Regions from separate parts of the Janthinobacterium paucivorans genome, predicted to be linked through region 2. Evidence: predicted binding sites of a transcription regulator. Region 2 holds the regulator's gene; each other region holds the start of a gene.

Region 1 (4,152 bases), on a different contig from region 2:
TCGGCCGCCCCCGTAAATAAGATCTTCTTGCAAGGCAGGTCGTGCACGGCCTGGCAAAATTCCAGGCCATTCATCTGCGGCATCGAGTAATCGATCACCAGCACCGAGGGCACGGCGAAGCGCTGCGCCTGGCCGCTGATGCGCCAGATGCTATCGAGATCGAGCGCCACGTTGCACTGGTCGGGCGGCAGGTTTTGCGTGTCGAAATTGACGTGCAGTGGCGTCTCGCCCAATTGCGTGCTGTGGCGCAGCCAGTCCAGCGCGCTGCTGGTGTCGTGGAAAGTCTTGCGCGCCAGGCCAGGATCGAGCTGGAATGCCAGGCTTTTCAGGAAGGAATCGCTGTCGTCGATCAAGACGGTCAGGGTCGGATGGGTGTAGACGGGCAGTAGCATGCGTCACCTTGCGGGAGAAGAGGGTGCGACAGAAGAGGGGTGGAAGCGGGCAGGCACGGGCTGGGGAAATTCCAGGATGAAAATTGCATACGCATGCTCGCGCGAGACGCAGCCGATGCGCGCCTGCCAGGCGCTGACGATCTGCCGGCACAGGGCGAGGCCGATGCCGATGCCGTTATGCACGGGATAGGAATAAAATCGCTCGAAGATCAGCGGCAGGCGGTTCTTCGCGATGCCGCAGCCGGTGTCGATGAACAGCAGCCTGGGCACAGGGCGGGCGCCGTCGATGATGATGCGCACGCGGCCCTTGCCGGCCCGCTGGATGGCCTTCAGCGCATTTCTCAGCAGGTTCAGCAAGATCACCACGCACAGCTCGTCCTGTCCCGCAAACTGGAAGTCGGCGCGCACGTCCAGCGTGACGCTGGCACGCTGTAGCTTGCCGGTAAATGGGTAGCGCTTGAGCACGGTGTCCACCATCGCCAGCATCGAGAGCGACTGGCGAGGTTGCAAGTTGCGGTTCACGGCACTGGCGCTCATCAGGAACAAATCGATCATGTGCTGCATGTGGCGCACTTCGAACTGGATACGCGACATGGCATCTTGCAGCGGCGCCATGTCGTCCGCCTGGCCAGCGAGCTGCGGTAGCAGCCGGCGCATGCCCCGCACATTCGCTTCCACGCTGGTCAGCGGCGTGCGCAACTCGTGCGCCACGGAACCGAGCCCGGCCGCCATGCCCGCCAGCCGTTCCCGTTCCAGCACCTTGCGGCCCACTTTCACCACACACAAGGCGGTGATGGTGAACCAGTGCAAGGGCAATTGCTGCAGCACTTCACGCTGCAGCAGGTAGGCGCCTTCCCCTTGCAAGATAACGGCCAGGCAGGCGGCGCCCGTGCCGATCAGGTAGGCGCGGCAGGCCAGTCCCGTTTCGAAATGAAACAGCACCACCAGGCCGATCAGCAGCGATTGGCTCCAGATGTACGAGGCATGGTTCATCAAAAACATAAAGGTGAAGAAGAAGGGCAGGATGTAGCTGAGCGCGAACAGCAGGTAGCGCGACAGCCAGCGCACCGAGAAGCGGCGCGCAAACAGGCCTGCCACGCAGATGGCCACGCCCGTCAGGCGCAAGGTCAGGTTTTCATAGGATTGCGGGAAAAAAAATTGCCATAGCAGGTAGTACAGCGGCATCGCCAGCGTGCCCACGGCGGCCAGCATGGCGACGCGGCAAGCCAGGTTTTCGTGCGGCAGGCGTTCATGGAGCAGCGCATGGAGCAGGCGCCTGCGCCAGTGTGTCCATCCTGTTTGCCATTGTTGCGTCATGACGCTGCCTTGATCATTGTCAGAACATTATCATCGCGCAATTCTTTTGGCTTGTACGCTTATTTTGCCCGACATTGATATACGTCAATGGGGGGGATGGCGACACGGTGAAGGCTTGAGTTTTGCAGCAAACCGTCCCTAGGAGAAAGCCCATGACCCTCGCCACTAGCTTGCACGCCCCATCCTTCGCCCGCGCCGAACACTGCCTGCCCGACTACATCGGGCGGCGCATGGATGCGCATCACATCGGGCGCATTGAAAAACTACTGGGCGGCCAGCATCCGCATGCATGGCAAGCGATACCAGCGCATGCCATTTTTCTGGCCGGTAATGACTATCTTTCCATCGCCGCCGAGCCGGCGCTGGTGGCGGCCCAGGTGGCTTGCCTGCGGGCGCACGCGGGCGGCATGCTGATGTCGGCCGTGTACTTGCAGGAAGGCAGTAAGCAGCACCGGCTGGAAAGCCGTCTGGCCCGCTTCATGGGCTGCGAAGACGGCATCCTGGCGCAGTCCGGCATGGCGGCCAATATTGGCTTGCTGCAGTGTATCGCTGGCCCCGGCATCCCCGTCTACCTGGACATGCAGGCCCACGCTTCTCTGTGGGAAGGCGTGCTGTCGGCGCAGGCCCGCGCCGTCGCCTTCTTGCACAACGACATGGCGCACCTGCGGCGGCAAGTGGAAAAACATGGCCGCGGCGTGATCGTCGTCGATGCCTTGTACAGTACTAACGGCAGCCTGGCGCCGCTGCTGGAACTGCTCGACATCGCCGAGCGCAGCGATTGCGTGGTGGTGGTTGACGAGTCTCACTCGCTGGGCACGCATGGCCCGCAAGGCGCAGGCCTGGTGCAAGCCTGGGACCTGGGTCATCGCGTGCATTTCCGCACGGCGTCACTGGCCAAGGCCTTTGCGGGGCGCGCCGGTTTCATCAGTTGTTCGAGCCGCTTCAAGGGATATTTTTTGTCCGAATCGCGTCCCGCCATCTTCAGCTCCTGCCTGCTGGCCCACGAGTTGGCATGGCTGGACGCGGCGCTCGATTTCATCATGGCCGCCGATGCGCGCCGCGCCATTTTGCGGCGTCACACGGTGCAGGTGCGCGAGGGCTTGAGCGCACTCGGCTACAACGTCGGCGACGGCAGCGAGCAGATCGTGGCGCTGGAAGCGGGCGGCGAACCGGCCACCCTGGCGCTGCGCCAGGCGCTCGAGCGGCATGGCATTTACGGCGCCATGTTTTGTGCCCCGGCAACGGCAAAGAATCGTGCCCTCGTGCGGCTGACCCTCAATGCAGGACTCGACGAGGCGGGCATCGCCCGGCTGCTGGCGGCCTGCGCGGCGGTGCGCGCCGAAGTGGGCGTGGACCACTGGCCGTCGACGCGGCGCCTGCGCAAGCTGGCACTCGTGTAGCATTGTCAGCGCACTGCGCGTGGGGAAGCGGCGCTTGCGCTATCATGGCGGGCATGACTGATACCACTGCCCCCACCCTGTACGAGACCATCGGCGGCGCCCCCGTGCTGCGCGACATGGTCGACCGTTTTTATGATCTGATGGAACTTGAACCCGAGTTCGCCGGCATCCGCGTGATGCATCCGCCTTCCACGGACGGCTCGCGTGACAAGTTGTATTTCTTCCTCACGGGCTGGATGGGCGGCCCGGATTTGTATATCGAGAAATTCGGCCACCCGCGCCTGCGTGCGCGTCACTTGCCCTACGCCATCGGCACCAGCGAGCGCGACCAGTGGCTGCGCGCCATGGCCTGGGCCATGGAAGACACGGGCATCGAAGAGTCCTTGCGCGTGCGCCTGATGGAATCGTTCTATCAGACAGCCGACTGGATGCGCAACAAGCCGGACTGACACCCATGAGCCCTATCGAGTTTTACAGCCTGCTGGGCAGCGCCGCCGTCGTCATCGTGTTGCTGATCTTGCTGCTGCTGCGTCCGCGCGGCGCTGGCGGCGATGGCGCCACTACGCTGGCGCTGGTGCAGCAACACCAGCAGCAAAGCCTGGAGCGCATCGACCGCGTTGAGCGCGAAGTGCGGCTGCAACTGCAGGCGTCGGCGCAGGCGACGCGGCAAGACCTGGCCGCTGGCCTGGCGCAATTCCAGGCGGCAACCCTGCAACAGCTCGACAGCCTGCGCATGCAGATGCAGGCGCAGGGGAAAGTCGGGCGCGAAGAGCAGGCGCAGAGCCTGGCGCGCTTCGCCGACAGCACGAATCAAACCCTGGCCCAGCTCACGGAGTCGAATGCGCAGCGCATGCTGGAAGTGCGCGCCACGCTGGAAAGCAAGATCCGTGACTTGCAGGCTGACAATGGTGCGCGCCTGGAAGAGATGCGCAAGACGGTCGATGAAAAACTCCATGCGACGCTCGAGACGCGCCTTTCGGCCTCGTTCCAGCAAGTGTCGGAGCGGCTGGAAAAAGTCCACCAGGGCCTCGGTGAAATGCAGC
Region 2 (4,152 bases):
AGTTCGATGGCGGCAAAGCCGGAATCGACTTCGTCGGCTTGCCAGCCCCACGCTTCGATCAGCTTGACGATCAGTTCGCGCGCGGTGCGGTTATCGTCGGCTACCAGCAGGCGCAGCTGGCCCAAGGCTGGCGTGCGCCGCGTTTCGGCTGCTTGCGCCAGCATCTCGAATGGCACGCTGAAAGAGAAGCGGCTGCCCTTGCCTTCGCTGCTGGCGACGGCGATGTCGCCGCCCATCATGTGGATCAGCTGCTTGCTGATGGCCAGGCCCAGGCCCGTGCCGCCGAAGCGCCGCGTGATGCTCTGGTCACCCTGTGAAAACGCGGCAAACAGCTGCTGTTGCTGCAGTTCCGTCATGCCGATGCCCGTGTCGCGCACTTCGAAGCGCAGCCAGGCGCGCCCTTTCCCGCTTTCGGCTTTGCTGACGGCCACCACCACTTCGCCGTTCTCGGTAAACTTGATGGCGTTGCCAGCGAGGTTGACGAGGATTTGTAGCAGGCGCTGGGCGTCGCCTACCAGGCACCGCGGCACGTCGGGCTCGACGGCGATGGCCAGTTCCAGCTCCTTTTTACCCGCATTCATGGTCATCGTCGTGGCCAGGGAATTCATGACTTCATCGAGGTCGAACTCGACGGGCGACAATTCCATGCGACGCGCTTCGATCTTCGAATAATCGAGCACGTCGTTGAGGATGCCCAGCAGTGATTGGCCCGCCACGCGCACCATGGTCAAATACTTGCGCTGTTCCGTGTCGAGCTTGGTATTTCCCAGCAGGTACACCATGCCCAGCACGGCATTGAGGGGTGTGCGGATTTCATGACTCATATTGGCTACGAAGTCGCTCTTTGCGCGGTTGGCCGCCTCGGCCCGGTCGCGCTCCTGTTCCAACTCCTCCGCGCGTGCTTCGAGCTCTTGCTGCAGGCGATCGCGTTCGCTCATTAGGTCGTTGAACGCTTCCGTCAGTTCGCCGATCTCGTCGCGCTGCCGCACCGGTACCGGGCTGAAACGACTACCGCTAGTGCGCAGCGCTTGCAGGGTGTCGCGCAGGCGTACCAGCGGCGACAGCAGGCGCACGGTAAGCCAGCCCAGAACAAAAGCGGCCAGCAGCGAAGCGAGGATACCCCACAGCACCAGCCGGTACAGCACACCATCGAACGGCTCGAAGGCATCATCGACGGGCAGCGAGGTAGCCAGCAGCCAGTTCACCGATTTCAGGCGCTTGAAGCTGTTGACGGCCGTGATGCCGCGGCTGTCGGTGCTGATCATGCTGCCTTCGCCATCTTGTTTCAGCAGCGCGGTGGTCGCCAGATTGGTGTCCGGCTGGCGCGGCTGCAGCAAACGGCTGGGGTCGGGGTGCAGCACGTAGCGCGGCACGGCGCCGCGCGTGAGAATCGAGTAATAGCCGTTCTTGCCGATTTTTTCCGAGCGCAGGCGCCCCAGCAGGTTGTCCTTGTACAAACGCAGCACGCCGACCACCATGCCGGCCACCTGGCCATCGGCGGCCATGACGGGTGCGACCATTTGCACGATGGGCATGCCGCTCGACTTGCTCAGCATTGGCTCGGTGATCATGGGTAGGCGCGTGCGCAGGACGGTCTGGAAATACTCGCGCTCGGTGACGTTGATGCCTGCACGCCCCTTGACGAGCGGCATGTCGGCCACGATGGCGCCTTGCGCGTCGAGCACCAGTACATCGTCGAACAGGACTAGCATCGAGCGCCGCGTATAGTATTGGCGCAATTGGGCGGGCTGTGCGATCAATTCCGGCGGCTGCTGCCTGGCCGTCAGGGTGACAATCTGCAGCAGCATGCCCAGCTTGTCGTCGAGCTCGGCAGCGGTACGCGTGATCAGCGAGTATTGCTGGCCCAGCAGTACTTGGCTGAAGTCGTCGCGCATGTGCTGCACCTGGATCATGGTGACCAGCGCGATCATGGCGATCGAGGTCAGGCTGGTGGCCAGGGCGACTTTTGCTTTAATGCCGAGAGGCTTCATGATGTCCTTTTGAGTACCGGGCGGCACAGACGGCAGATAACGCCTTCAAGAATTCTCCTATCAATACATTAACTTTGCAAGCGGCGCTGAGTAAATTGCCCTCCCCGTATGGGCTTTTGACGATGTTGCCATATAATTAAAGGATGGACGTCGTTTATTCACCGAAATTACGCTGAAATTGGCACACGGCAACTCTGTATGCAGTAAACTTGTCATTGCATTTTCTAAAAGGTACCGACATGACTGAAGCGCTCCTCACTCTCACCTTGCCCGCAGTGAACGTGGAAGCATTGCGTGCGCGATGTTCGACTTGCAGCATGCATCAATTGTGCCTGCCGATGGGTCTCGATGTGGGCGACATGGACAGGCTAGACCAGATCATCGGCCGTCGTCGCAAGATTGTGCGTGGTGCCTCGCTGTTTCGCATCGGCGATTCGTTCCAGAACTTGTACGCGATTCGTCTGGGGCATTTCAAGACGTACCAGATCAATCCTGGCGGCGAAGAGCAAGTGACGGGTTTTCAGATGGCCGGCGAACTGCTGGGCATGGATGCCATCAGCGCCGACCGCCACCACTGTAATGCGGTGGCGCTGGAAGATAGTGAAGTGTGTGAAATTCCATTTTCCAGCCTGGAACAATTGCTGGGTAATATGCCAACCTTGCTGCGCCATTTCCATCGCATGATGAGTCAGGAAATCACGCGCGAGCAAAGTGTCATGCTGTTACTGGGCAATATGCAGGCGACCCAGCGTTTTGCCGCCTTTATCGTCAACCTGGCTTCGCGTTATGAAGCGCGCGGCTATTCGGCCAGCAAATTTCAGCTGCGCATGTCGCGCGAGGAAATTGGTAACTACCTGGGGTTGACCATCGAGAGCGTCAGCCGCTTATTGTCGAAGTTTAAGAAGGAAGGCTGGCTGCGCGTTTCCAACCGCGAGATCGAGATCTTGCAGCCGGCAATATTGAAGGCCATTACGGCCGGCACGGACGTCTGCAAATAATAGCACCGTCAAAACCTGCTGCGCGTCGCGCTTTGCGGCCTGCGATGCTCGCTGTGCTCTAGCACAGCTGCGCTCTTAGCCACAAATCACTGCCGCTCGCTACGGTTTTTTCCCGGCGCTGTACGTTATAGCTCTGCATCCGCCTGCAGCGCGATGCTGCGCTGCAGTGGCCAGGTCCAGATGCCGGACAGGCGCCACTCGCGTTTGTCGTTTTCCACCAGCACTTGCCAGCGGCTGCGCTCTAGCATCGGTAGCGCTACTGAGAAGTTGCCGGCCGCATCGGGCTGCACCAGTAGCTTGATATCTTTTTCCGGCAGGGTCGCATGCGCCAGGTGCAGCTGCAACGGACCCTGGTAAGCCTTGCCGACGCTGCGCACGGAACCACTGAGACGCGCCGACGCCACGTCATAGGACAGGCTGGTAGCCATCGCCAGCTTGCTGGCGACCGTATCGCGTCGCAAGTCCTGGTTGATGGCCTTACCTTGCTTGTAATAATCGCCCACCACCAGCGCATCGGGCTGCGTAAACGCGATATACGCCATGCAGCTGCCAACGACCATGGACAGGCCGGGACCTATCATCAGCAGCCAAGGCCAGCGATGCTTGTACCATGGTGCAACGGGTGCTTGCAGCTTGAGGCTGTCGGACATTTTGTTCTCCTTGAGGGCAGGCCCTTTGGGCCTGACCCCAGCTTTTGCTTCTGGGTTGAAAATAAAGTAAAGCTAACGCATGTTTGATGCTGGCCCAACGGCGAAATGCCGGGGTCAGACCCGAGGGATCTGACCCCAACATCAACCTTAGCGCGGCACGATGAATACCGCGCCTTCACGCACATGCAACGCTGGGTTGTCCAGCGAGTGCAATTCGATGGCAATCTTGTTCGAGCCCTTCTCGCCGACACCGTGCGGCACGCGCAGGCGGATGGGCCAGCCCAGCGTTTCCGTCGGCTGTAACGTCACCTCTTCGCGCGTCAGCAAGGTCAGGCCCGGCAAGCCGGAAACGCTGATTTTAAAATGCTGAGTTTGCTCCGAGGTATTCATGATTTGCAAGCGGTAAACGTTCTCGACCATGCCGTCTTCCACTTCGCGACCCATCGAACCGCGGTCGCGGATGACGTCCATTTTCAGGGGGGTGCGCAGGGCCAGTGAGGTACACACGGCGAT
Region 3 (4,152 bases), on a different contig from region 2:
CGCCCAGCCAGGCCCAGACCTGGGCCGCGTCCAGCGCCGCCGTGGGCGTGTCCATTACCACTGCACCCCGGGATAAGCGCGCTGCAGGAACTGCATCTCGGCCAGGATGAATCCCAGGTGTTCCGTGTGCGTGCCCTGCTTGCCGCCCTTTTGCATCCAGGCGTCGGGCGCCGGCATGCTCAAGGTGGCTTCGGCGAAAATCTCGGCCACGTGTTCGAGGAAGGCCTGGCGCAACACCTCCGATGGCGGTGCGATGCCGGCGGCGAGCATGGCTTGGTCGACGGCGTCGTACTTGAACATCTCGCCCGTGTACATCCACAACTTGTCGGCAGCGGCTTGTGTTTTCGCGTGGCTGTCCGCCGTGCCGTCACCGAGGCGCACGATCAGGTCACCGCTGCGGCGCAGGTGATACGTCACTTCCTTGAGCGATTTTTTCGCCACTTCGACGATGCGTACGTCGCTGGCCTTGGCCAGTTCCAGCAGCTGGAAGTAGTGCCAGGTATCGAAAAAGAACTGGCGCATCATGGTGTCGGCGTAATTGCCGTTCGGCTGTTCCAGCAGCAGACAATTCTTGAAGTCATGGGCGTCGCGCAAAAAGGCGATGTCGTCCTCGTCACGGCCCGCGTTTTCCAGTTCGGCCGCATAGCTGAACCACAACCGCGTCTGGCCCAGGAGGTCGAGTGCCACATTGGTCAGCGCCATGTCCTCTTCCAGCGCCGGCCCCTTGCCGCACAGCTGCGACAGCTGCTGGCTGAGGATCAGGGCATTGTCACCCAGGCGCAGCAGGTAATCGAACTTTTGTTGCGTGAGCTTGTCATCCATTACAGGCGCTCCCATCACAGGTTCTTGACTTCTTCCGGCATCGGGAAGAAGGTGGGATGGCGATACACCTTGCTGTTCGACGGCTCGAACAGGGCGCCCTTGTCGCCAGGGCTGCTGGCGACGATATCGGCCGCGCGCACCACCCAGATGCTCACGCCTTCATTGCGGCGTGTATAGACATCACGCGCATGGTTGACCGCCATGCTGGCGTCGGAAGCATGCAGGCTGCCTACATGTTTGTGCGCCAGGCCGTGCTGGCTGCGGATGAAAACTTCCCACAATGGCCATTCTTTGCTCATATTGTTCTCCCCTATCTGTCTTATTTCTATTCAGGCTGCCGCTTTGTTAGCGGCTTGCTTGTCGGCGTAGGCGAGCAAGGCATCGCGGAACCACGCGCCGTCTTCATACGCCTTGACCCGCGTTTGCAGGCGCTCGCGGTTGCACGGGCCATTGCCCTTCAATACATTGTTAAATTCGGACCAGTCGATTTCACCGAACTCATAGTGGCCTGTTTCGGCATTCAATTTCAGGTCGGGATCGGGCACGGTCAGGCCCAGGTACTCGATTTGCGGCACGGTCTGGTCGACCATGCGCTGGCGCAATTCGTCATTCGAAAACAGCTTGATGCGCCATTGCGCCGATTGGGCGCTGTTCACGGAGGCGGCGTCGGAGGGGCCGAACATCATCAACGATGGCCACCACCAGCGGTTCAGCGCATCTTGCGCCATGGCTTTCTGTTCCGGCGTGCCCTTGCACAACGACATCATGATGTCGTAGCCCTGGCGCGCATGAAATGATTCTTCCTTGCAGACGCGGATCATGGCGCGCGCATATGGGCCATATGAGCAGCGGCACAGCGGGATTTGATTGATGATGGCGGAGCCGTCGACCAGCCAGCCGATGGCGCCCATGTCGGCCCACGACAGCGTAGGATAGTTAAAGATGCTCGAATACTTGGCTTTGCCAGAATGCAAGGCGGCGAGCAGATCATCGCGCGACACGCCCAGGGTTTCCGCGGCGCTGTACAGGTACAGCCCGTGACCGGCTTCGTCCTGGATCTTCGCCAGCAGGATGGACTTGCGTTTCAAGGTCGGCGCGCGCGTGACCCAGTTACCTTCGGGCAATTGACCGACGATTTCCGAATGGGCATGCTGCGAAATCTGGCGGATCAAGGTCTTGCGGTAAGCGTCCGGCATCCAGTCCTTGGCCTCGATCTTGATGCCTTCGTCGATGCGCGCCTGAAAAGCGCGCTCTTCCTGGCCCATGTCGTCGATGGAACGGACGTTCTTGAGGCCGGTTTCAACCATTTGTGCGTACATGATATGTCTCCCATGTCTTTGATTTTGCACAGCAACGCGGTGCCTTGGATGAATAATACGATACAAAAAACTATTTGCATACACTTGATGTGAGTCATTTTAAAAATTCGTATCTTGTTGGGATTTTTTGTGCGTATGATCTTGCTTATGAGAAAACACTGTGTAGCGCCATCAGCGCTTCCGGCAAATTATTGACGCGCTACCCGCGCAGCCAAGTAAACTGCTGCCTTTATTGAATCGACCGCAACACGGCCAGACCGGAACCACATGAAGAACACCCGCTGCACGGCATGGATAGCCGATTTCCTGGAAAGCGACCCACCGCGCTCGAAGTCCCTGGTGATGACCATCTTTGGCGACGCCATCGTGCCGCGCGGCGGCGCCATCTGGCTCGGTAGCCTGATCGAACTGCTGGCACCGTTTGGCGTCAATGATCGCCTGCTGCGTACCAGCGTATTCCGCCTGGCGCAGGAGGGCTGGCTCAGCTCGCAGCGCGATGGCCGCCGCAGCGCCTATACGATACGCCCGGAGGCGCTGGCCCGCTTCGAGCGCGCCTATCGCCGCATCTATGCGCCGCTGGTGGTGCACTGGGATGGCAGCTGGACCCTGGTGATCGGGCCGGCCGGCAGCATCGGCGCCGCTGAAAGGGGCGCGCTGCGCAAGGAATTATTGTGGGCTGGCTATGGCTTGATATCTCCTGGCATCTTTGGCCATCCAGCCAGCAACGCGGAGGCGCTGGAAGATATCCTCGTGCGCAATGAAGTACAGGGCAAGCTGTATGTGTGCCACACCACGGAGTTGCCCGATGTCAGCACCCGGCCCTTGCGCGACATGCTGGGAGAATGCTGGGACTTGTCGGAAGTGATCGCCGGCTATGAAAAATTCATCGCCCGCTTCCAACCGCTGCTGACCCTGCTGCAAGAAGAGCCCGTGTTCGATACCGAGCAAGCCTTTGTCATCCGCTCACTGCTGACGCACGCCTACCGTCGCGTGCAATTGCACGATCCGCAACTGCCCGTCGAACTGCTACCCGAACCGTGGCCAGGCACGCAAGCATATGCACTGGCGCGCGACCTGTACCGCATCACCCATGCGCCAGCCGAAGAACATATCCTGGCCACTTTGCGGCGCGAGGATGAGCGGGCGCCGGACGTTGCACCGTGGTTTTTTGAACGTTTTGGGGGACTGACGACGTGAACGCCTGAAAAATGTTCAGGGCCAGGCGCGTAGCCGCAGGCAGTACGACTAGTACGCCAAGGCAACGCAACGCCGCCATGGACATTTTCTCAGGTGTTCACTGCTTTGCCACCACCTGCTTCGCCCCAGCCAACAAATCCTGCCCCAGCTTTTCCAGCGCATTCGCTTGCACCAGCATGGTATCGAGGATGGCGGCATTGAAGGTGAATTCGGCCGGTGTGGTGTAGCCGGGGAAACGCAGGATGCGCAACAATTCCTGCAAGGTGGTGCCCTTGCCCAGGTGCGCCAGGGCGTCGCCGAGGGCGCTGACTTTCTTTTCCAGTTCGCGTATGTGTTTGCCGTTGTCATCCATGATGATCTCCCGTTGTTGGAACTTCCACGTTAGCAAAGTACATTCGCCATCGTTTGCGCCAGCACAAAGACATTCGCAAAACAGGTATCATCGCGCCATTGCACACGATGCAAAACCCATACGTTTTTATCAGGAACACTCATGACCATTAAAATCAGCCAGCAATTCGACGCCGGCGCGATCGAGGTGCTGCGCGCCGACGATGCCCACTCCATCGAGCTGAACATCCGCAAGGATTCCCACGCCGACATCACGCAGTGGTTTTATTTCCGCCTGCAAGGCGCGCAAGGCGAAGCGTGCACGATCCGCTTCATGAATGCAGGCAAGTCGGCCTATCCGGACGGCTGGAAAGACTATCAAGCCGTGGCCAGCTATGACCGCGAAACCTGGTTCCGCGTGCCAACCAGCTTCGATGGCAGCGTGATGACCATCGAACACACGCCGGAAGAAGAGAGCGTGTAT

What was found. The regulator FNR, encoded in region 2, switches genes on or off when oxygen is low (the NO sensors DNR and NnrR bind a similar motif). The targets are predictions, from matches to a motif close to TTGATNNNNATCAA.
Region 1: a site for FNR is predicted at 1,784-1,797, ahead of cqsA (alpha-hydroxyketone-type quorum-sensing autoinducer synthase). Genes of this name have one in related genera too.
Region 3: a site for FNR is predicted at 2,226-2,239, ahead of paaA (1,2-phenylacetyl-CoA epoxidase subunit PaaA). Genes of this name have one in related genera too.

The regions. Positions count from the first base shown of each region.
Region 1 covers NZ_JBNYXR010000001.1:158,417-162,568, forward strand. The annotation lists gene ACQ4V8_RS00690 (response regulator) at 1-392, opposite strand, end outside; gene ACQ4V8_RS00695 (sensor histidine kinase) at 396-1,709, opposite strand; gene cqsA (alpha-hydroxyketone-type quorum-sensing autoinducer synthase) at 1,862-3,109, shown strand; gene ACQ4V8_RS00705 (group II truncated hemoglobin) at 3,163-3,558, shown strand; gene ACQ4V8_RS00710 (DNA recombination protein RmuC) at 3,564-4,152, shown strand, end outside.
Region 2 covers NZ_JBNYXR010000011.1:113,855-118,006, forward strand. The annotation lists gene ACQ4V8_RS14710 (response regulator) at 1-1,991, opposite strand, end outside; gene fnr (fumarate/nitrate reduction transcriptional regulator Fnr) at 2,231-2,989, shown strand; gene ACQ4V8_RS14720 (FixH family protein) at 3,115-3,639, opposite strand; gene ccoG (cytochrome c oxidase accessory protein CcoG) at 3,787-4,152, opposite strand, start outside.
Region 3 covers NZ_JBNYXR010000004.1:141,521-145,672, forward strand. The annotation lists gene paaD (1,2-phenylacetyl-CoA epoxidase subunit PaaD) at 1-55, opposite strand, end outside; gene paaC (1,2-phenylacetyl-CoA epoxidase subunit PaaC) at 55-822, opposite strand; gene paaB (1,2-phenylacetyl-CoA epoxidase subunit PaaB) at 837-1,121, opposite strand; gene paaA (1,2-phenylacetyl-CoA epoxidase subunit PaaA) at 1,152-2,141, opposite strand; gene paaX (phenylacetic acid degradation operon negative regulatory protein PaaX) at 2,409-3,338, shown strand; gene ACQ4V8_RS06745 (hypothetical protein) at 3,436-3,690, opposite strand; gene ACQ4V8_RS06750 (M14 family metallopeptidase) at 3,832-4,152, shown strand, end outside.